DNA from 3 places in the Vibrio sp. SCSIO 43137 genome. Region 1 is predicted to be linked to each of the others. Evidence: riboswitches for the same ligand, from Rfam matches in the RefSeq annotation. Region 1 holds a riboswitch; each other region holds the start of a gene.
The links. A riboswitch is a leader RNA that binds a small molecule or an ion and turns the genes downstream of it on or off. The one in region 1 is predicted to bind cobalamin.

Region 1 (7,280 bases):
GGGTGTTAAATGTCGGGGCGAGATTAGATACCCGTTTTTACCGTTTAGACAACGGAACCTGTCATTGGGTTGAGCTGGACACCAGTGAGAACCTTGTCTGGAGACAGCGCCTGTTCCATAAAAATGAACGCTATCGTCTTGTTTGTGGTTCAGTGAAAGACACTAGCTGGCTGGAAGAGTTGGCAATACCACCATCGGCACCGGTACTAATTGTCTGTGAGCAGGCCATGCTGGATTGTTCTATTGATGAAATTGCAGGTTTTACTCAGTCTCTGGGTTGTTACTTCTCCAATGCACAAGCCTGTTTTGTCGTGGCCGGAGACAGAGCTTCATCGGTTTTGGGCAGGAAAATGGGTTCAGTAAACTATCGTCATGGTCTGAATAACCCCGGAGAAAAGTTTTTACAGTGGCTGCCATGGATAAAGTGGGTCAACAGTTACTCACCTTTGGATGAGGATTGCGGACGTTGGAAACTGTGGCAAAAGGTGGTAGCAAAGCTGCCGCTTTTGAAAAACAGATTAACCCCAAGGCTTATTGAAATTCGCTGGTAAAAAGTAAAAAAGAGAAGCATGTTAGCTTCTCTTTTTTTGTCAGGTCTAAATCAGAATAAACGATTTAAGCCGTTTAAGGCGGCTACACGGTAAGCTTCTGCCATAGTAGGGTAGTTAAAGGTAGTATTAACAAAATACTCTATGGTGTTGGCTTCTCCCTTCTGCTCCATAATCGCCTGTCCGATATGAATAATCTCTGCGGCACGTTCACCAAAGCAGTGAATTCCCAGAATCTCTTTAGTTTCTCTGTGGAACAGTATTTTCAGGCTGCCGATATCTTTACCTGCAATCTGAGCTCTGGCTAAGTGTTTAAAGGAGGAGCGTCCCACTTCATAAGGTACCTTAGCGGCAGTCAGCTCCTGTTCCGTTTTACCGACAGAACTGATTTCCGGAATAGTATAGATACCGGTAGGAATATCCTCTATTAGATGGTTGTCTGCCTTACCTTTGGTAATAGTCTGGGCTACAAAACGGCCCTGATCATAGGCAGCACTGGCAAGGCTTGGATAGCCGATTACATCGCCTACAGCGTAGATGTGCTTTTTCTCCGTCTGGTACTTTTTATTGACCTTGAGAGAACCGCGGGAATCGGGAGTTAACCCGACAGACTCAAGGTTCAGCTTATCGGTATTACCGGTACGGCCGTTAGCATAGAGGATGCAGTCTGCACGCATCTTTTTGCCCGACTGAAGATGAATAATAACGCCGTCTTCAGTACCTTCAATTTTCTCGTAGGTTTCATCATTGCGGATAATGATGCCGCTATTCCAGAAGTGATAGGAGAGGGCGTCAGAAATTTCGTTATCCAGAAAAGAAAGCAGGCGGTCACGGGTGTTGATTAGATCGGTTTTAACATCCAGACCACGGAAGATAGAGGCGTACTCACAACCAATTACACCGGCACCGTAAATGATGATATGTCTCGGATCGTGCTTTAATGACAGAATGGTGTCACTGTCATAAATTCTCTCGTGGTTGAAATCGACATCTGCGGGCTGATAAGGCCTTGAGCCCGTTGCGATAACAAATTTATCTGCTGTGTACTGATCAATACTGCCATCGGGCTGTGTTACCGCGATTGTGTTGTCATCAACAAATTTAGCGTTCCCGAACAGAAGAGTGCACTGGTTTCGATCGTAAAACCCCTGCCGTAACCGAGTTTGCTTATCAATAACCGTTTTAGCATGACCAAGAATACTGGAGAAAGTGGAGTGCAGGCTGGAGTTATTACCTGAGAACAAAGGGTTTTTATTAAACTCAATAATCCGGCTGACGGCATGTCTCAGTGCTTTTGAAGGAATGGTTCCCCAGTGAGTACAGCCTCCGCCTACAGAAGGTTCTTTCTCGACAATAGCAACGTTCAACCCTGCTTTGGTTAATCCCATAGCCGCCCCCTCACCTCCGGGGCCACTTCCTATCACAATTACATCAAAGTGAGTTGATTGTTCCATCGCTTGATTCATCCATGTTCTTTTACATTATTGTAGCGGGATTTTAACTTAATAATCACTCAGGTAAATGCTTGTAAGCGCATAGCTTGTTTGTGATCACGCAGAACTTAGATTTCGCAAAAGATAGTCAATCTTGTCGTCTGTCGTTTTTCTCAGGCTGAATTTCGAGTTATAGTAGCTCCCTGTCATTGGTTGATCTGGTATATAAACGCTATGGGAGTGAGAGCTCAGCAAAAAGAAAAAACCCGTCGCTCATTAATCGATGCCGCCTTTAGTCAGTTGAGTGCAGACAGAAGCTTTTCAAATCTTAGCCTGAGAGAAGTGGCCAGAGAAGCAGGTATCGCACCTACTTCTTTTTATCGCCATTTTAAGGATATGGATGAGCTGGGATTAACTATGGTTGATGAAGGTGGTTTGCTTCTTCGTCAACTTATGCGACAAGCCCGGCAGAGAATTGTTAAAGAAGGGAGTGTAATAAGAACTTCCGTTGAAACCTTTATGGAGTTCATCGAAAGCAGTCCCAACGTCTTCCGCTTGTTGCTTAGGGAGCGTTCAGGCACATCAGCTGAATTTCGTGCTGCGGTCGCCAGAGAAATGCAACATTTTGTTGCTGAGATGAGCGAATATTTGATCAGCACTGGCATGAATAAAGAAGAAGCAAGCATTCAGGCTGACGCTTCGGTTATTCTGGTTTTTAGTTCAGGTGCCGAAGCATTAGATCTAAGCAAAAGTGAACGTGAAGAATTGACAGAACGACTGGTAGTGCAACTTCGGATGGTCGCGAAAGGCGCTTACTGGTACAGAAAAGAACGTGAACGACAAAATAATAGGATATAACTATGTCGAATGACTCAACACCCGTAAATCAAAATTCTGAAAGAAAAACCCTGTTGCTGGCTGTAGTGGCTGGTATGTGTGGTAACGCATTGCTCTCATCAGTAACGTTAAGTGAAGTTTCCTTTTCTATCTTCCCATTAATTGCATTGGTACTGGCAGTACAAATGCTTTATCAGAACTATCTGAGTAACCCTGTAGCGGAAGAGATTCCGATGATCGGTCTTGCCTGCTTCTTTGTTGGCGCATTTGGCCACTCTGCTTTTGTAAAAGCTCAGTTCCCGGAAGTAGGTTCTAACTTCTTTGCCATTATGGTGACCATGTTATTGCTGGCATGGGTGGGTAAGAAAATGGGATATCTGAATAAGAAAGAAGCAGAATAATTTGTTCTGATTATTTCAGGTATATAAAAAAACGAGCTACTAGCTCGTTTTTTTTATTGCCCGGATTGTCTCTTTCTACTGGTTAGATTTTCTTTCCAGCAACACACCCGCCTCCATATGGTGGGTATAAGGGAACTGATCGAAAAGAGCAAAGCGGCTGATAGTATGGGTTTCTTTCAGGATATCCAGGTTCTCTTTTAGTGTCTCCGGGTTACAAGAGATATAAAGAATACGTTCATAGCCCTGCACCATTTTGCAGGTATCTTCGTCCATACCTGAGCGTGGAGGATCGACAAAAATAGTATTGCAGTTGTAGCTGCTCAAATCGACATTCTGTTGCTTTAGCCTGCGGAATTCTCTTTTCCCTTCCATCGCTTCAGTAAACTCTTCGGCAGACATACGAATAATCTGTACATTATCTATCTTGTTAGCGGCGATATTAAATTGCGCCGAATCTACAGAAGGCTTGGCCAGCTCTGTAGCCAGTACCCGTTCAAAGTTTTGTGCCAGAGCAAGAGAGAAGTTACCGTTACCACAGTAGAGCTCAAGCAAATCGCCACTGCTATCTTCTGTGCAGTCTACTGCCCATTCCAGCATTTTCTGTGCAACTTCACCATTAGGCTGAGTAAAGCTGTTTTCTACCTGCTGGTAGATATAGCTTTTACTGTGCACGTTCAGCTTCTCAATCACATAATCCTGATCGAGAACGATCTTCATTTTACGGGCGCGGCCAATCAAGTTCAGATTGAAACCTTCGTTGTTTAGGCGTTGTTTCAGCTCTTTTGCTTCTTTAATCCAGTTATCATCTAGTTGGCGATGGTAAAGCAGGGAAACCAGAATTTCACCGCTTAAAGTAGAGAGAAAATCAACCTGAAACAGTTTGCGTCTGAGGGTGTCATTACCCTTCATCGCTTCAATAAGCAGCGGCATTAAATCGTTAATCAGGCGGCTGGCTGCCGGGAACTGATCGACTCTGTATTTCTGCTTGGTTTCCTGATTAAACATGATGTAGTAAAGCTCTTCGCCCTCATGCCAGACCCTGAACTCAGCCCTCATTCGGTAGTTCTGGATAGGAGAGTCAAAAACCTCTAGCTCAGGCGCATCGTATGGAGCAAACATCTGAGTTAAGCGTTCTACTTTCTCGTCCAGCTGTTGCTGATAGCTGTTTGGGTTTACTTCAAGTGTTGTCATCGATCGGCCTTTAACTTTAAACAGGGAGCGCAGATTTTATTCAATCCTTATCTCTTGTCCAGCACTGTTATGAAATTCTCTCATGCAGTGCTGATAATTTTAGCACTAGACAGAAAGCAGACTGATAATTAATATCGTTTGCGCTGGTGGTCGTTATCTTCAGGAAATAGTTTTTGATGAATAACAACTTTCAGGGAATCTGGTGAAAATCCAGAACTGACGCGCAGCGGTAATAGAGAACGGGCATCTGACGGGAAACCGACACACTGCAATTTGCGGGAAGTGAGATGTAAGGAAGGCAAATCGAACTGATTTGAAACGCTCTGAAGTCCGAATACCTGCCAGCAAGTAGTGAGCAATCACATACTGGAATATACGCGATTTTAGGATGAAAAAAATGAAAAAAACCGTTCTGGCGACCACTGTTACGTCGCTATTTTTTGCCGCGCCTAATATTTATGCGCAATCCCCTTCAGATGTAGAGACGATGGTGGTAACTGCCACCCGATTTGAGCAATCTCTGCAAACTAGCACGCTTCCTGTTGAAGTTATTACCAAAGAAGAAATTAATGCCATTCAGGCTAAAAGTGTATCTGAGATACTACGAAGATTGCCGGGTGTTCAAATCGCCTCTAATGGTGGCTATGGGCAATCTCAAAGTATCTTTGTTCGTGGCACTGAATCGGATCATGTTCTTTTTTTAGTTGATGGAGTCCGTATCGCTAGCGCTACAACGGGTACTGCATCGGTTTCGGCTATTCCTGTCGTGGCGATAGAAAGGATTGAATTTATTAGAGGCTCCAGAGGCGCTGTTTATGGCTCTGATGCTATTGGCGGTGTAATAAATATCATCACTAAAACTGATCGTGATGAAGGCGCTTTAGCCGTTGGTATCGGCAGTGATAAATTTTCACAAGGGCAGATATCCGTTTCGAAAAATGTATCCGAAAAGCTGAATGCTTCTTTTGCAGCAAACAAGTCACGTACGGAAGGCTTTTCAGTGACAGATACTGCCGGCAGTGAAGATGATGATGGTTATAAATCTGACGATATTATCGCTTCAGCAGACTATAAAATTAATGATAAATACAGCATTGATATACAGACTTTTTATCATGAAGGTGAAGTTGAGTATGATGCAGGTAACAGATATAAAGATGAGCGTATCTTCAACGTCGCAGGCACGCTGAACTTCCAAAACGATACTCTTGATTCAAAGCTTCAGTTGGCGGTCAATCAGGACTCAGCCAAGAGCCACACTCCGGGCGGGGTTTCCCTGTATCAGACCGACAGAAAGTCGCTTCTGTTTGCTAATCAATATCGTGTTAATGACGATTTATCTATCGGTGCAGGCCTAGACTGGTATCGTGATGATGTATCCAAATCAAGTGCAAACTTCACTGAAACATCCCGCCACAATACCGCATTGTATCTGAGTTCTCTTTATGACAAGCATGACTATCAGATAGAAGGTGCAGTCAGAACCGATGACAATGAGCGTTATGGCAGAAATACTACCTGGCAGTTGGGTGGTGGCTGGAATGTAAATGAGAATTACCGTTTAACGGCTAATGTCGGGACTGCTTTTAAAGCACCGTCATTTAACGACTTATATTCACCATTTGGGGGTGTTGCCACCCTTAAGCCTGAAGAGTCCGTTAACTACGAAGTTGCCCTGGAATCCAGTGCTGAGCTGTTTGACTGGCGTGTTGCTGCTTATGTAAACCAGATTGATGAGCTGATTGACTGGAGGCCTCAGGGGTTAAACTATTCACCGCAAAATATTGGTGAAGCGGAGATCAAGGGCGTTGAGTTCTTGGTCAATTTTGAAACTGGTGATTTTAGCCACAACATCAGCATTGATATTATGGATCCGCAAGATAAAGAGAGTAACCGCCAGTTGGCACGAAGAGCAAAAGAGAGTGCGAAATGGAACATCACTTACTATGCAGATAAGTGGCAGGCTGATATTAGCTATCTATATCAGGGGACGCGATATGATTACCCATCTTCAGGCAAGGTAAAACTTGATGCTTACTCGTTGGTTGATTTGTCTGTCAGCTACGATGTTCTGGACTCCCTTACTCTCAGAGGGCGGGTTGCAAACCTGTTTGATGAGGATTACGTATTAGCTAATGGCTACAATACACAAAAAAGAGCCTATTTCGGTACACTGGAATACCGATTCTGATGAAATTGACCGCCTTCGGGCGGTCTCTTATATCGCCCCCAAGCTTGAAAATCGGATGTTTGAGCGTATGATCTGCGGTTCTCTCTGACAGGATAAACCGCCGTGTTAAGTAATACCCAACAGCCAAGCGTTCTTTTCTTTGACTCCGGAGTCGGTGGCTTATCTGTATATCAGCAAACCAAAGCACTTCTGCCCGACTTTAACTATATCTACCTGTTTGATAATCAGGGCTATCCTTACGGAGAACTTGAACCTGAAGTACTAATCCGGCGCGCTGAAAGACTTATCCTGCATATAGTAAACAAACACTCTATCAATCTGGTGGTGGTAGCCTGTAATACCGCCAGCACTATTGTGTTACCGGCGTTGCGTCGTAGCTTATATATTCCTGTTGTTGGCGTTGTTCCTGCTATTAAACCAGCAGCAGCAATTGCCAAGAGAGCGATAGGGTTGATTGCCACTCCCGGTACTGTTCAACGCGAGTATACTCATCAGTTAATTGAACAATTCTCAGCAGGTATACCGCTTGAGTTAATTGGTTCTACTGAGATGGTAAATATGGCGGAAAATAAGCTTAGAGGGGAAAAAGTAGATCTTAAGAAGCTTGGGCAGATATTAAAGCCTCTAAAAAATAAAGTAGATGTAGCGGTTCTTGGCTGCACTCATTTTCCATTGATTA
Region 2 (7,280 bases), 1.4 Mb from region 1:
ATAGATAAACGGCCTTGCAACAGAGGGTTACGCTCGTAGTTACGACTGATTATCTGAGAGTAGTGACTGGCTTCGAACGCCGTAGGGTAATCTTTTAAAACCTTAGTACACAACAAGCCATACATTGTATATACATAGCTTGAATACGCAGAGTTACCGTGCAAATGAGTCAACTCAAGAAGTTTAAGAATGGTCATTGGAAACAGCAGTGAACCTGAGTTATAGCAGCAAGGTTGCATCGCCATAAGGATATCAAGGGTACGGATAACCTTTTCGTTTTCCGCGTCCGGCTTATCCACCAGCTTACTAAACGGAATCTTCCGAAGTTGCCTCTGAGCATCCGCTATGGCCGCCTGCAAGGCTTCCATATTGCCTTCAAGCTTACAATCAAGCTGAGCAAGCGCTTTCTGCCCCTGCTCTATAGCCCTGTTAAGCTCACCATAACGGGTATACTGAGTGATCAAAATCACCTGAAGCATGGTCTGTTGCTGAACACTTAACTGCTTATGTTCAAGGTGACTTTGGTACTCTTCGGCCTCCTCATAACGTCCGGCCAGATAGAGGCACTCCAGCTTCTCAATAGATGCCTGATGAGCTATATCAAGGTTAACGTCCCGCTCAATAAGCCTGAACAGCTGGTTAAGGTGACTCACCGCCGTACTGTATGCGCTGGATGCCTTCGACTTTCTTGCTGCCAGCAGGTTAAGCTGAATCAGTTCGCTTATCTGTTCCGGCGATAACTTATCGTGCACCCGGTTAAGATGGGAGACAATACTGAAACAGTACTCTTCTTTTGCTTCGGGCTGCGAATCGATTTTGTCCAGCAATAGCTTACCGACCTGATAATGAGTGCTCCCTTTCAGTTTATCTGTTGCGTCAGAATAGGCTGCTTGCTGAACCCTGTCATGAAGAAAGCGGATCCCGGCAATTAGCTTTTTCTCTCTGCCCTTCCCGCGGCTTATAACAATTAACAAGCCTGCATTAAGCGCCGGTTGAAGCAAACGCAATGTCTGCTGGTAATTAGCCTGACCGGAAAGATGCTGCAACACTTCCATTTTAACGGAAGCCCCTATACAGGCAGCCTGCTGCAACAGCAGCTTTGTGCCCTCTGGCAGGCGGCTTAGTTTTTTAGTCATCAGGCTGACGACATTATCGGTAATATTTTGCTGGCGGATCTGCTCCGTAGACCAGCTCCATTTTTTCTTTACACGATCAAAACCGAGTAGCTCTCTCTGATACAGCTCCTGAATAAATTGACGGAAGAAAAACGGATTACCACCTGTCTTTTCGTATATCAGTTTTGCAAGGGCGGCCACTTTTTCGACGGGTTGCTGAAGGGTATCCGAGCATATCTGCTGCAAAGTCTGCTGTGACAATGGTGCGAGAGAGATACGTTTTAACCGTATGGACAGCTGCTCCACCTCTTGTAACATTTTACTAAATGAATGTTTTTCATCGACTTCATTGTCCCTGTATGCACCTACAATCAGGCAGTTCTTGCTTCTGTTGTCGGCAATTAACAGGCGAATCAGGTTTATACTCGCCATATCTGCCCATTGAATGTCGTCGATAAAAAACACCAATGGTCGGTATGAGGTGCAAATAGTATGAATAAAGTCGAGGAATACCCGGTTAAAGCGGTTCTGCTGCTCTTCTGCACCTAACAAGGGCAGTACAGGCTGAGGGCCAAGCAAACGACCAAGATCAGGAAGTATTTCCACCAACACCTGAGCATTAGGGAAAAGCGCTTTATTTATTCGCTCTTTCCAGCTGTCCACTTCGTCATCCGGCAGGGAATGAATATGCTTCACCAACTGGCTCAACGCCTGCTCAATCGCCCGGTAAGGAACATCTCTCTGAAACTGATCAAACTTCCCGGACAGATACAGGCCATCGGAACTGATTACAGATTTACGGATACCATGCACCAGCGACGACTTACCGATTCCTGAATAGCCCGCGACCAGAACCGCTTCAGAAGGCCCGTTAGTTACCCGCACAAATGCATCGGTAAGCAGTTTGCTTTCCTGCTCACGACCGTAAAGTTTCTGCGGAATAACTAAACGGTCCGAAAGCCGCAGAGAGTCCCTGTCAGCCATTAGTCTGGATGAAGAATTGGCTGAAATAAAGCTGATATCTTTAAGTACGCCTTCCGCACTTTGGTATCTATGAGCCGCTTCCTTCTCAACAAGAGCACGTATCAACTCAGATACGTTGAATTTATACTCACCAAAATCATCTATGCGCAGTTGATTCTGGTACTCCATGCTGCGCGAGATATGAGCGTAGCCAATCTCTTCAGGATCCTGAATTCCGGCAAAAGGCAGGTTACCGGTAAACAACCAAATCAATACACAGCCCAGTGAGTATAAATCGGTGCGGTTATCAATTGTCTGTTCCAGAAGGTAGGTTTGCTCAGGGGCGAGAAAATGAGCATCGGCATTGTATGGATAAAAGGCGCTGATACCAGATGATCCTTTAGGACAAGTACGCGCGACACTAAAATCTATTACTTGAGCCTGCTTAAGATCCTGACTAACAATAAAACTGGAAGGCCTGACAGAAAAATGAAAAATATTGCGCCCATGAACCTGAGCTAAAGCGGAGGTCACTGAGCTGGCAATCGCCAGCTTTTGTTCAAAACTAAGTCTGTTTATATCAAGCTCAGGAAGCCAGTAATGGCAACGGGACGTCAGCCTTAAATGATTATCCTCTTCAGATAAAACTTCAGGAGCTCCCTGCCCCTTGAGTTCATTGAGGCACTGTTGTTCGTTTTTTTTAGCCGCCTGAACCTGAAAGCTTTCTGTCTGATTTGACCAGCCACGCAGCCACTGATGTTCATCCCGCTTTAACAGTAAAAATCGTTCTTTATAATCATTTTCATTTGCGTTTTTATAACCCGGTAGTAGTTCCACTAACAGCACACTCCATGTTTCAGCAGTTAAGATAGTTCAATCTATAATTAACACTAATCAGACTAAGGTTAATTATATACCTTTAGATGTTAAACACCGCACTGTCCGGCTGTTAAAGGGTAATAGTGAGTGGTCTATCAAATCTGCCAATACTCAATGGCGCTAACTCATCTTCAACTATTTACAAACAACAGCTATTGATAATCAAAAATAACCTTTAGGAGGGATTTTTGATTATTTTTTTGATACACAACTGATATATCAGGCATGCATTAAGGTATATTTCGCTGCGCTAAATAGACGTCGATGAGAGAGTGAAAAATAGATGTTGATGACCGTTATTGGCTGGATCGGAATGGCTCAGTACCTTGTCGCCTTTGTATTACTTAGCCTGAATATCATTGAAAAGAACCGCCTCTACTATCTTCTTAATGCATCAGGCTGTCTGTTTTTGGTGATCTATTCTGTTAGCATCAACTCCTATCAGATAGCGGTTATTAACCTGGTCTGGATAGTCGTCAGCGTTCTCGCTTGTTACAACCGCGTACCCGATCTGCGTCTGTTTGACGGCCGGGTGTTTGCCGGCGTTGTTATCGGTTTATTGCTGGGAGACGTAATCGCCTATTACAGTAATGCCCACCAGTTAGCTATAGATATACTTGGCTGGTTATCCGTCTGGCTTTATCTGGCAGCCTACTGGCTGCTACTCAATCAGCGTATGTCTCTTGACTATTATCGCTACGTCAATGTTCTGGCGCCAATAGCCATTCTCCCGATTCTTTACATGGATCAGAACTGGCCAAACTTTACCTCTAACTCTATCTGGCTTGTGGTGGCACTGGCAGGCATTATTAAAAGCCGCATCGGCACACCGGCTTCCCGCCAACAGGAATCCGTTGCTGTTGAGTAAGCCCCCTCAAATAACTGTTAAAAATCACAGTCATTCTCAAGAATTTTAAATTGTATTTCAGACAATTAACTTAAAATTGACCTATCTCAGGTTTAGCAGACCATTTGCTGGGCACACTAGGTCAGTCTAAAGGTGAAACTGAAATTGACGTTTTGAAAAGGGAACCGGGTGTAATTCCCGGGCTGTACCCGCAACTGTAAATGGCGAGCTGTTTGCGACAATATCCACTGAAATTTTCGGGAAGGATAGCAAAAGAGTGAAGACCCATAAGCCAGGAGACCTGCCTTTTGACGGGAGATTAATTTCTCCGTAAAACAAGCGAGCGGGTTACTCGACGATTTCTAATTATTAACAATACAACTCTTTGTAATAAATAGAGCGTAACTTCCCATCTGCCTGTTTTTGAATTAGCAAAACTAAATAACCTTTCTCAGCAAAGAAAGGTTAATAATTAAATGTTATTTCGGAGACTTTCCATGAAGCTTAAAAAAATAGTTACCAAGGCTCTTGTGTCTATATCAGCAGCCTGCTTTCTATCCGCCCCAGTCTATGCAGATAATTCTATGAAACAGAAAAAACAAGAGAAGTCGGCCATTGTACTGGCTGCATTCGGAACCACTTACAATACCGCTGTAGATTCACTAATCGGCATTCAGCAGGAAATTCAGAAAGCTTATCCGGACACTCCGGTTCGCTTTGCTTTTACTTCAAACATTATCAGAAAGAAATGGCACAAGCGTCAGAACGATGAACAATATAAAAAAGAGCACCCTGAAGTACCGGACTCTTTTTATCAGGTAAAAAATGTTCTCGGTACCATGGCTGATTTCCAAAATGAAGGCTACAGAGATATTGTGGTTCAGACCACTCTGTTAACCCATGGCGAAGAATTTATCGATCTGAAAGCCTATGTAGATGCATTAGCCTCCATTGAAACCATTAAGCAGAAATATAAACCGTTTAACAAGGTAGCCATTGGCCGGCCGCTGATGGGAACCTGGGGGCATGCCTACGAGTATGGTCAGGATATAGAAAAGCTCAGTCAGGCACTTAAATCTGACGTTATGCAGGCAGAAAAAGATGGCGCGGCTCTTGTTTATATGGGGCACGGCAATGAACACCTCTCTACCGGCCTCTATTACGAACTGGAAGAGCAGTTAAACAAAGATTACCCACAAGTTTCATCTTATGTCGGGCTGGTGGAAGGAAATCCGAGTTTTGACACTCTTCTGGCTAAGCTGCAACGAGACGGCATTAAAAAAGTGCTGCTTAAGCCGCTAATGGTGGTTGCCGGCGATCACGCTACTAACGATATGGCAGGCGACGAAGATGATTCGTGGAAAATTGCCCTGACGAATGCCGGAATCAAGACAACACCCGTTCTTGCCGGTCTTGGCAGTAACAGTGACATTCAGAAAATTTATCTTCAGCACCTGGCCGATGCTGCTAAAGACACAGGTATCACTCTTAAGTAATAAACAACTGTCCGCAGGGCCGGATTGACGCCGGCCCCTTTTACCAGTTTTAGAGAGCCTGACTATGTCATTACAAACCGCAGCTGTTCCGATCATTGAGACAATCGCCTTAAGCCGCCAGTTTGATAAATCAACAGCGGTCGATAAAGTAGATTTTACCCTTTATAAGGGTGAAATCTGTGCCTTCCTTGGTCCCAATGGTGCCGGTAAAACCACCACAATAAAAATGTTAACTGGCCTGCTGGAGCCCAGTAGCGGTGAAGTTCTTTATCAGGGAGAGAAGTATCACCCGCGAAGGGTAAACCTTAAAAAACTGATTGGTGTGGTTCCTCAGCATAACAATATTGACCGGGAACTTACCCTTGAAGAGAACCTGCGGGTACACGGATACCTTTATCATATGAAGGGTGCAGAGCTAAGCCAGCGTATCCGAGAGTGTCTTGAGTTTGCCGAACTCACTGATCATGCCAAGAAACCTGCAGGAAAACTTTCCGGTGGATTGAAGCGCAGGTTAGTTATTGCCCGTGCCCTTATGCACAAACCGAAAATTCTGTTTCTCGACGAGCCGACCGTAGGGTTGGATCCCCATAGCCGCCGCAAGATGTGGGCTTTTCTGAGTAAAATTAATCGCCAGCAGGCGTGCACTATATTTCTCACCACTCACTATATTGAAGAAGCTGAAAAGCTGGCCGCCAGAGTCATCTTTATCGAGCAGGGAAAGATAATCACTGAGGGTTCCCCTGAGACACTTAAAAAAGCGGTTGGTCAGTATGTTGTCGATATTCAGGGCGAGGAGCTTAAACAGGAATTTTTTGACTGCAGAACGCAGGCATTAACTCGTCTGGAGCAAATTACAGAAACCGCAGTGAGCATCCGGGAAACCACGCTGGAAGACGCATTTATTACCATGACAGGAAAGAGGCTTTTGAAAAATGCTTAACGGAGTTAAAGGTATTTATTACCGCGAATGCAGCATTCTCAGAAAGAAGCTGGTGCGTACCGTTCTCGCCGGTGCTGTTCCTCCTTTTCTCTATCTGATGGCGTTCGGTTTTGGCGTGGGTAAAGGGACAACGGTTGAAGGAATCGACTATCTCACCTTCTTGCTTCCCGGCCTTTTAGCCATGGCAAGTATGAACCAGAGTTACAATATAGCCACAGAGATTAATATCAGCCGCTTTTACCTGAAGATTTTTGAAGAGTTTTTACTGGCACCGAATCAACGCTGGCAAATTGTCATTGGCGAATTGTTATACGGTATGACTAAAGGGATGATTCCCGTGGTTATTATCGCTATATACAGTGTTGCCTGCGGAGTTTCTCTTAGCTTCTCGCTGCTGTTTTTAATTGCCCTTGCACTGCATCTGGTCGCTTTTTCACTGATTGGCTTTATTGTTGCCCTGAAGATGAAGAACCACAGGGATCAAGCCACCATGAATGCATTTATAATTACCCCTATGATGTTTCTCTCCGGCACCTTCTTTCCTGTTGATCAGATGCCGTTTATTATCCAGCTACTGGCGGGCATTTCACCCCTGACCTATAGCGCAGATCTTATTCGCACGGCACTGCTGGACACTGGCGGCTTCTCTTTCAACTCCGTCGCTATACTCGTTGCTCTGGATCTTATCTTGTTGTTTGTTGCCAGCCGCATAGTACAGAAGGTAGAAGTATGAAGTCCCTGTTAATTGCTCTGCTTGCTATCAGTTGCTGCATCGCCATGCTAATTGGCCCTAACTGGATAAACCCGTTAAACATGACGGAGCTGGAGAGCAGCATTTTGCTAGAACTTCGTGCACCGAGGGTGCTGTTTTCTGCAGTTATAGGAGCGATGTTAGGTTTAAGTGGCAGCATCTATCAGCTCACCTTAAAGAACCCGCTGGCTGACAGTTTTACCACCGGAGCCGCCTCATCCTCTGCACTTGGTGCGGTGCTGGCCATTTCAATTGGCGTGCCTGTTCATTTTGTCTCTGTTTTTGCCTT
Region 3 (7,280 bases), on a different replicon from region 1:
TGGCGATTATATAAATTTATTTATCAAGGATTCGGGCGTCAGGTCATAAAAACGTGATTGAAGCGTGTAGGTTGTTGATACGTGTATCATTTGTTAAACAGATAATTGACCCGGTTTTTCTAACCATTTTAGTATGGTAGCTAAATACCAAAATAACAGGAGAGAGTGATGAGTAAGGAATCTATGGAGCAGATTCAGGCATTCCGGGTAATTTTGATGGTATTGGATGATCTTGTTCAGGCCGGCGGAGAGCCGGGATATGAAGGGGATGAAAGTAGCACTAACCCGGAGGCGTTTAAAAAACTGGTTATGCAGTATGCCGGTGACAGAATCAGTGAGTCGGCGATTGATAAGGCCCTTCAGGTACCACTACAGGATATTGCAGAAACAATACTTAAACTGCAGTCTCAAAAGTAGCAGCAAACAGACATAATAAATGCCGCCTGAAAAGGGCGGCATTTAACTATTTGTATAAGATAAAGTTTATACTTTTTTATTCTCAATCTGCTCTGCACCACGCAACATAGCCTGAACCAGCTCCGTGGCATCAAACTTAGTCAGAGCTTCATGCGCACCTACCTGATGAGCGCGATCTGAACTCATCTCACTGGAAAGGGATGTGTGCAGAATACGATAGGAGTGACACAGTTGCGGATCATTCTGCACTTCAAAGGCGAGCTCGTAGCCGTCCAGTCCCGGCATCTCAATATCACTCACCAGCATATCAACGGGTTTGCCTTCTTCAACAAAGTTGCGCATTAAATCGAGGGCATCCATTCCGTTCTTACAGACGGAATAAGAGATATTGATGCTATCCAGTGCATCAGATAGCTGCTTCCGCGCGATGCTGGAGTCATCAACCAGTAAAATATTAAGTGGTTTCAGATGTTCCCTTTCTACATCGGTCAGAATAGGAATTCTGGCAGACGCGTCCTGAGGGTAAATTTTTGAAAGTAGCAACTCGACGTCCAGCATCTGAACTATCTGATCCTGATGACGGGTGATACCGGTAACGAAAACATTGCTTCCGGCAGTTTCCGGAGAAGGTTCTATTGAGTGCCAGTCGCAATCGATGATTTTCTCGATACTGCGAACCATAAAAGCAACTACAGTTCTCAGGCAGTCCGTCACTATCAGGTAGCAGTCGTTATATTCTTCTTCTGCAATAGGGCGAAAACCTATCGCAGCGGCCATATCGATAACAGGAACCGTCAGATTACGGATAGTAACAGTGCCAATAACATGATGATGCGAGTATGGAATCTGTGTTGTAGGCATATAAGGCACAATCTCTCTGACCTTAAGAGTCCCTATGGCGAAACTCTGCTGGTTTAATGAGAGTTTAAATAACAGCATACCCTGAGATTGGTTAGCCTTACTTTTCATAACAACATCCTAAATGAACTGGCAAATGAGTTCGATTAAAAATATAAAACCGGTTTATTAATTTTATGCTTTTACAATCGTTTTTAGAATACTTTTTATTGGCAATGTGCTGAAGAACTTGAGCTGATCAGCTAAAATGGCGTAGTTATTGTGATAAGGGTAAGAAAATGGCAAGAAATGCAGCCGCACTCCATATTCTGGTCAAGCATGAAGCACAAGCGAAGGATATCCTTCAGCAGCTCAAAAAAGGGGCGAAATTTCATGTTCTGGCAAAGAAATACTCCACCTGTCCTTCAGGAAAAAAAGGTGGTGATTTAGGTGAGTTTCGTCAGGGAAGTATGGTTCCTCAGTTTGATAAAGCGGTATTTAAGAATGAAGTACTTAAGCCGTTTATCGTCAAAACTAAGTTTGGTTATCATGTTGTAAAGACGTTATGGAAAACTTGATGAGCTAATGGCAAAACTGAAAAAGGCAGCTTCAAGCTGCCTTTTTTACTCAGATAAGTTAGTAACCGGGAAACCTAGTTGTTTTTACTTAGGTGAAGCCACTGCAGAATTTTTTCCGGCCATTGAGTCACGGGAGTATCTTCTTTTCGTTTCTCTTTACCGTGATAGTAACCGGCGAGTAATTCAGTCCTGATTTCGTGACTTTCTGCGTGCAGGGCTTTAGCCAGTAAATCGGCGGTTTTTTGTGCGTGATCGTTGGCCAGACCAAAGTCCATATTCAGATAGCCTTGCACCATCAGCCAGAGTTTGGTGACCAGAGAGAGTTCAATAACGCTGTCTGCTTTTAGTTTGCCGGACTGCTCATCACCGACCGTTTCTACAAATACATCATGCATGGCAGCAATGGCATCTAACTGAGACTCAAGTTGACTGATGGCCTCTATATGGGATTTTGTCAGCAGACCCAGCAACAGCAGCAGAGGATTTTGATTACTCTTTTTTTCACATACAGTGTCGAAAAAGTCGGCTTTCTTTTCCACCGCTACAGAGAACAGCTGAGCCTCTTTATCTGAAAGGTGCAAGGTATCCACCCCGGCAACCTCCAGTTGCTGTTTCAATTTGCTGACAATGATCTCATGCATTGTTTGCTATTCCTTTAAGGTCTGCCAGGTTACTTCGCAATTGCCGTTATCTGTCGATATATAAGCAGAGTTACCGGTTATCATTACCGAGATATCCATGGTACGGCTTAGCAACTCAGCGAGGCTTTCAATGGCTTCTGCATCAAACTGAATAACAGACGCCTGTAGAAAGTTTAGTTTAGATGCGTTTTGTTGCCACCAGACAGGAGATTTACTATTAAAGTTATAGATAATCACTTTTTTAGCCTGACGCGTAGATTTTTTTACCCTTTCTGGATCAGGTTCACCAATATCGATCCAGAGCTCAATTTGGTCGTCGAGTGTTTTTTTCCAGATATCGGGTTCGTCAGTGGTGGATAAGCCCTTGGTGAAGATAAGATCTTCCTGAGCATTCAGGCAGTAGGCAAGAACTCTTGCCATCATTCTCTGTTCATTTTCAGAAGGGTGCTTTGCCAGAGTCAGATTTAGTGAATCGTAATAGTCGCGATTCATATCTGTCAGGGCGATACGAAACTTGAAAATCGTTGGTTTTAAGGCCACAACAACACTCTCATTATAAATGTTAAGTCATCTCAAAATGCAGCTCTGAATCCTGCATTTTGAGGTCACTTAGCGATAAGTCTTAATCAAAAAAATAGCCAGTCGTATGACTGGCTATAGAAACTTTAGCGATGTATCAATACCGGATTAAACAGGTTTGATGTTCTCAGCTTGAGGACCTTTCTGGCCTTGAGTTACAGTGAACTCAACTTTTTGACCTTCAGCAAGAGTACGGAAGCCGTCAGCTTGGATAGCGCTGAAGTGTGCGAACACGTCAGGGCCGTTTTCTTGTTGAATGAAACCGAAACCTTTAGTTTCGTTAAACCATTTTACTGTACCAGTCACTGTGTTAGACATAGTCTTTATTCCTAATAAAAATTGTGTTGATCCCTTAAGGGACTACTTATAGCGTGGAAAAAATAGATTGCTATTTAGATACAACACGGCGGAGAGTTATGAGCTGACCAACGACTTGTAAATCCTAAAACAAAAGCTTTTCTTTCTAGCCGAAGAGGAGCTTAAATCAATATCGGAGGAAGTCAACGAATATTAGTTAAACTTTATGTTTACGCTTAAGTTTTTATTGAAAATGAGACATTTTTTTGAAATGCATAACACTTTTTGTGGAAGCTGAACTGGTTGATTTCAATCACTATTTGCCGAAAGCAGCCGTCAAAATGTGAATGTTAAATTACAAGAATATAATAGTTGTCTTTAAATTGTATATTTAATGTATTTCGGACGTTATTACAGCAAAATAATCCATATATTAATTTCTGACTGAAGCTTAGTTATTTTTTGTACAGTTATGGTGCAAATTTGGTGGGTTAATTATAAGTCCATAGTAAAAGTTACAGTTAAAAGCGGTATTGGCGATAAATGTTTTTAATCGTGATGATGTTCACTAAAAAAGAAACTAATCAATAACTTGCCATGAGCTATCGGATGTTGAACTTCTCCTCTCAGGTGCCTGAAGTATCAGGAGTTCTACCTTCACTGAGTTAAATTTCGCAATTGAAAAACCGTCGCACACCTTTTTTACGTGTTAGTAAAATTGATATTAATCAAATTACACATCCAAGTGCTGTGAGAAACTTTTTCAGTAGTTAGTGCTTTATATATCTAGTCAGTGAACTGGGCCTATAAAGCTTAAAAGTGAATCAGGTGAAAACCCTGAACTGTACCCGCAACTGTAAACAGTTATCCAATATTGAAAACTGTAAGTCAGAGCCTGCTAACTACACTGCACTCCAATGATCCGGGCGGGAGCACCTGGAAGTTGAATCTAAGTTGCGTTTATGCCTGCACAGATTATTGGAGTTGATAGGACAACTCAATGTCAGGGTGTAATGGCGAAAGGCAACACATTTCTCTTTTGACGTATTCAGTTGGATGGTATTAAGCCTGCATCCTTTTGTATCACGCCCAAAAGCCATTGCCCTGTTCCTTAAAGTTGTTCAGTTAACGAAAGCAATGGGATATCTGGTGGGAAAATTAAAGCGCTCAGCAAGTAGAAAAGATCTGAAAGGTGGCTATACCACAGGCGCTTGTGCCGCTGCTGCTGCCAGAGCAGCCGTACGCTATCTGGTTAATCAGGAGCGCTTTTCCCGAATTGAGATACAACTTCCTAATCGTGATTACGCGACATTTGAACTTGCCTGTTTGCATGGTGAACAGCAGGTTATTGCTGGTGTGATTAAAGATGCCGGAGACGATCCCGATTGTACCCACGGCATTGAAATTCAGTGTATCGCCCGTAAGGTAAAAGCAGAAGGTATTAGCCTGAAAGGCGGTAAAGGTGTCGCAGTGGTAACACTTCCCGGCCTTGAACTTCCGGTAGGTGAGGCGGCAATTAACCCGGTACCGAGAAAGAATATCCTTGAGATGGCAGCGCTTGAATGGGTTTCGCAACCTGATTCAGAGTTTAAGGGGCTGGAGCTGGAGATAGTTGTACCCCGAGGAGAAGAGGTGGCGAAACAGACTATCAGTGAGCGCCTTGGTCTGATAGGCGGAATTTCTATTTTGGGAACAAGGGGAACGGTAAAACCTTATTCCACTTCTGCTTTCGCTGCCTCAGTGCGTCAGTCGGTTCAGATAGCCAGTGCTAACGGCAGCAGGCATTTAGTGCTGACCACAGGAAGCCGTTCGGAAAAAGCCGCAATGGCTCTGCTTCCGCAGCTTTCAGCTATGGCATTTATCCAGGCGGGAGATTTTATCGGCGTCGGACTAAGGGCATCCAAGCGCTACCAGATAGAGAAGGTGACTCTGATTGCCATGATCGGAAAGATGGCAAAGCTGGTATCGGGACGAATGATGACCCATGTGTCAGGGCACGCTATTGATTTCAGCCATCTTGCACAAATTGCCCGGCAAGAGCAGTTAGAGAAACAACTCTGTAGTCAAATCGAAAGGGCAAATACCGGCCGCCATGTACTTGAGCTGGTTGGAACTGATCAACATCCGGCTTATCTGGAAAGGTTATGCAGAGAAGCCCATGGTCACGCCCGTCGTTATGTGGCGGATGCTCTGGAAGTAGAGGTCAGATTAATTAATTTTGACGGTCAGCTTCTGGCTGCCTTCCCAAACCCGCAGGAAAATCAAGGAAAATAACAGTGGATAAAATGAAACAGATGACCCGGCAGGGGAGAGTAATAGAAGAAGGTTCTTTCGCCATTATTGACCGGGAAATAGAGGAGATTTACGGCGGCCACAGCTTTAGCGAACCCGAGTGGCAGGTGGTGCGGCGGGCGATTCATACCACAGGTGATTTTGAGTTTTCTAAACTGTTCCGTTTTAGTCAGGGTGCCGTTGATGCAGGAATTGAAGCGCTGAAAGCGGGGTGCCCGATCATTAGTGATGTCACCATGATAACCAGTGGTCTTAGTGCTCAGCGTATGAGTGTTTATGGCAATACGGCTCACTGTTTTATCAGTGATGCTGATGTGATTGCGACTGCTAAACAAAAAGGCGATACACGCGCTATCTGGTCCATGAGAAAGGCCCGCGATGCCGGTCTGCTTGATGGTGCCATTGTCGGAGTGGGAAATGCACCTACGGCGTTATATGAAGTACTGAGGATGGTTGAGCAGGGAGAGATAAAACCTGCCCTTATTATCGGAATTCCGGTCGGTTTTGTTAAAGCCGATGAATCAAAGCAGGCACTGACAGAACAGAAAAGTGTTGCTTATATTACCAGTCTGGGTCGTAAAGGCGGCAGCCCGATTGTTGTTTCTTCTATTCACGCACTGTTGGCGCAAAGTATATGAATAAACTTACTGTCGTCGGCGTGCCGGAGGATGGCTGCCTTAGCCTGAGCAGCAGGGCGGTTTCTGCTGTCAGTCAGGCTCGCGTGGTCGCCGCTCATGCAAGGCATATGGAATGGTTTCCGCAGTTTAACGGCCAGTTTCTCGATATGGCGGAAGGGTTCTCGCTATGGTTGAACAGAGTCATCGATGAGAGTGAAGAGGGGGATGTGGTCGTACTGGCTTCTGGTGACCCTCTGTTTTTTGGTATCGGCGCCACACTGATTAAAAAGCTTGGCAGAGAATCCATCGCATTTGTTCCTTCAGCAAGTTCCGCGCAACTGGCGTTTTCCAGATTAGGCCTGCCATGGGCAGATGCCCGATATCTCTCCTTTCACGGTCGTGAGCTAAAAGGGTTAGTCAGTCAGTTGCAACAGGGTGACCTGTTTGCCCTGCTGACCGATGGCAGCAATACCCCACAAGTGATAGCCGGCCATATGTTGCGCTTTAATGAAGCGGGCTGGCGTCTCTCTGTCTGTGAGCAACTTGGCGCTACTAATGAAAAAATTACTTCCATGAGCGTGCAGGAACTAGCCAGTTATTCTGGTGAATTTGACCCACTTAATATTCTGATTGCAGAAAGGCAGGACTCTTCGTTTTGGGGGGGCTATGGCCAGTATGCCACAGACGATGCCTTTGTTAAGCGAGTCCCTCAGAACGGCTTAATCACTAAGCATTCAGTAAGGAATCTGGCGTTGAGCCTGTTGCGACTTAAACATTCAGATGTGATGTGGGATGTGGGCGCAGGTTCCGGCTCTATTGCAATTGAAGCGGCTAAACAGTGCTGGAAAAACAGCGTATTTGCTGTGGAATGTAACAGTGACTGCTTTGAAGCAATTGCGGAAAATAGTCAGGCCCATGGTACGGACAACGTGCGGCTGATCAAAGGCAAAGCGCCACAGGCGTTAGCGGAGCTTCGCGCTCCCGATGCGGTGTTTGTCGGTGGCAGCCGCGGCTCAATGGTG

Region 2: linked by a shared signal. The riboswitch ahead of PK654_RS08315 (sirohydrochlorin cobaltochelatase) and the one ahead of PK654_RS15020 (TonB-dependent receptor domain-containing protein) in region 1 are both predicted to bind cobalamin.
Region 3: linked by a shared signal. The riboswitch ahead of PK654_RS20305 (cobalt-precorrin-5B (C(1))-methyltransferase) and the one ahead of PK654_RS15020 (TonB-dependent receptor domain-containing protein) in region 1 are both predicted to bind cobalamin.

The regions. Positions count from the first base shown of each region.
Region 1 covers NZ_CP116383.1:3,195,966-3,203,245, reverse strand. Annotated here, with positions in the region: gene PK654_RS15045 (class I SAM-dependent methyltransferase) at 1-551, shown strand, start outside; gene sthA (Si-specific NAD(P)(+) transhydrogenase) at 602-2,002, opposite strand; gene fabR (HTH-type transcriptional repressor FabR) at 2,216-2,839, shown strand; gene PK654_RS15030 (YijD family membrane protein) at 2,842-3,219, shown strand; gene trmA (tRNA (uridine(54)-C5)-methyltransferase TrmA) at 3,295-4,410, opposite strand; cobalamin riboswitch at 4,538-4,770, shown strand; gene PK654_RS15020 (TonB-dependent receptor domain-containing protein) at 4,808-6,601, shown strand; gene murI (glutamate racemase) at 6,704-7,280, shown strand, end outside.
Region 2 covers NZ_CP116383.1:1,782,826-1,790,105, forward strand. Annotated here, with positions in the region: gene PK654_RS08305 (diguanylate cyclase) at 1-2,915, opposite strand, end outside; gene PK654_RS08310 (CBU_0592 family membrane protein) at 3,241-3,825, shown strand; cobalamin riboswitch at 3,939-4,127, shown strand; gene PK654_RS08315 (sirohydrochlorin cobaltochelatase) at 4,389-5,300, shown strand; gene PK654_RS08320 (ABC transporter ATP-binding protein) at 5,365-6,240, shown strand; gene PK654_RS08325 (ABC transporter permease) at 6,233-6,973, shown strand; gene PK654_RS08330 (FecCD family ABC transporter permease) at 6,970-7,280, shown strand, end outside.
Region 3 covers NZ_CP116384.1:971,198-978,477, reverse strand. Annotated here, with positions in the region: gene PK654_RS20335 (hypothetical protein) at 169-417, shown strand; gene PK654_RS20330 (chemotaxis protein) at 484-1,386, opposite strand; gene ppiC (peptidylprolyl isomerase PpiC) at 1,554-1,832, shown strand; gene PK654_RS20320 (hypothetical protein) at 1,907-2,473, opposite strand; gene PK654_RS20315 (YaeQ family protein) at 2,480-3,013, opposite strand; gene PK654_RS20310 (cold-shock protein) at 3,161-3,370, opposite strand; cobalamin riboswitch at 4,104-4,266, shown strand; gene PK654_RS20305 (cobalt-precorrin-5B (C(1))-methyltransferase) at 4,406-5,623, shown strand; gene PK654_RS20300 (precorrin-8X methylmutase) at 5,635-6,279, shown strand; gene cbiE (precorrin-6y C5,15-methyltransferase (decarboxylating) subunit CbiE) at 6,276-7,280, shown strand, end outside.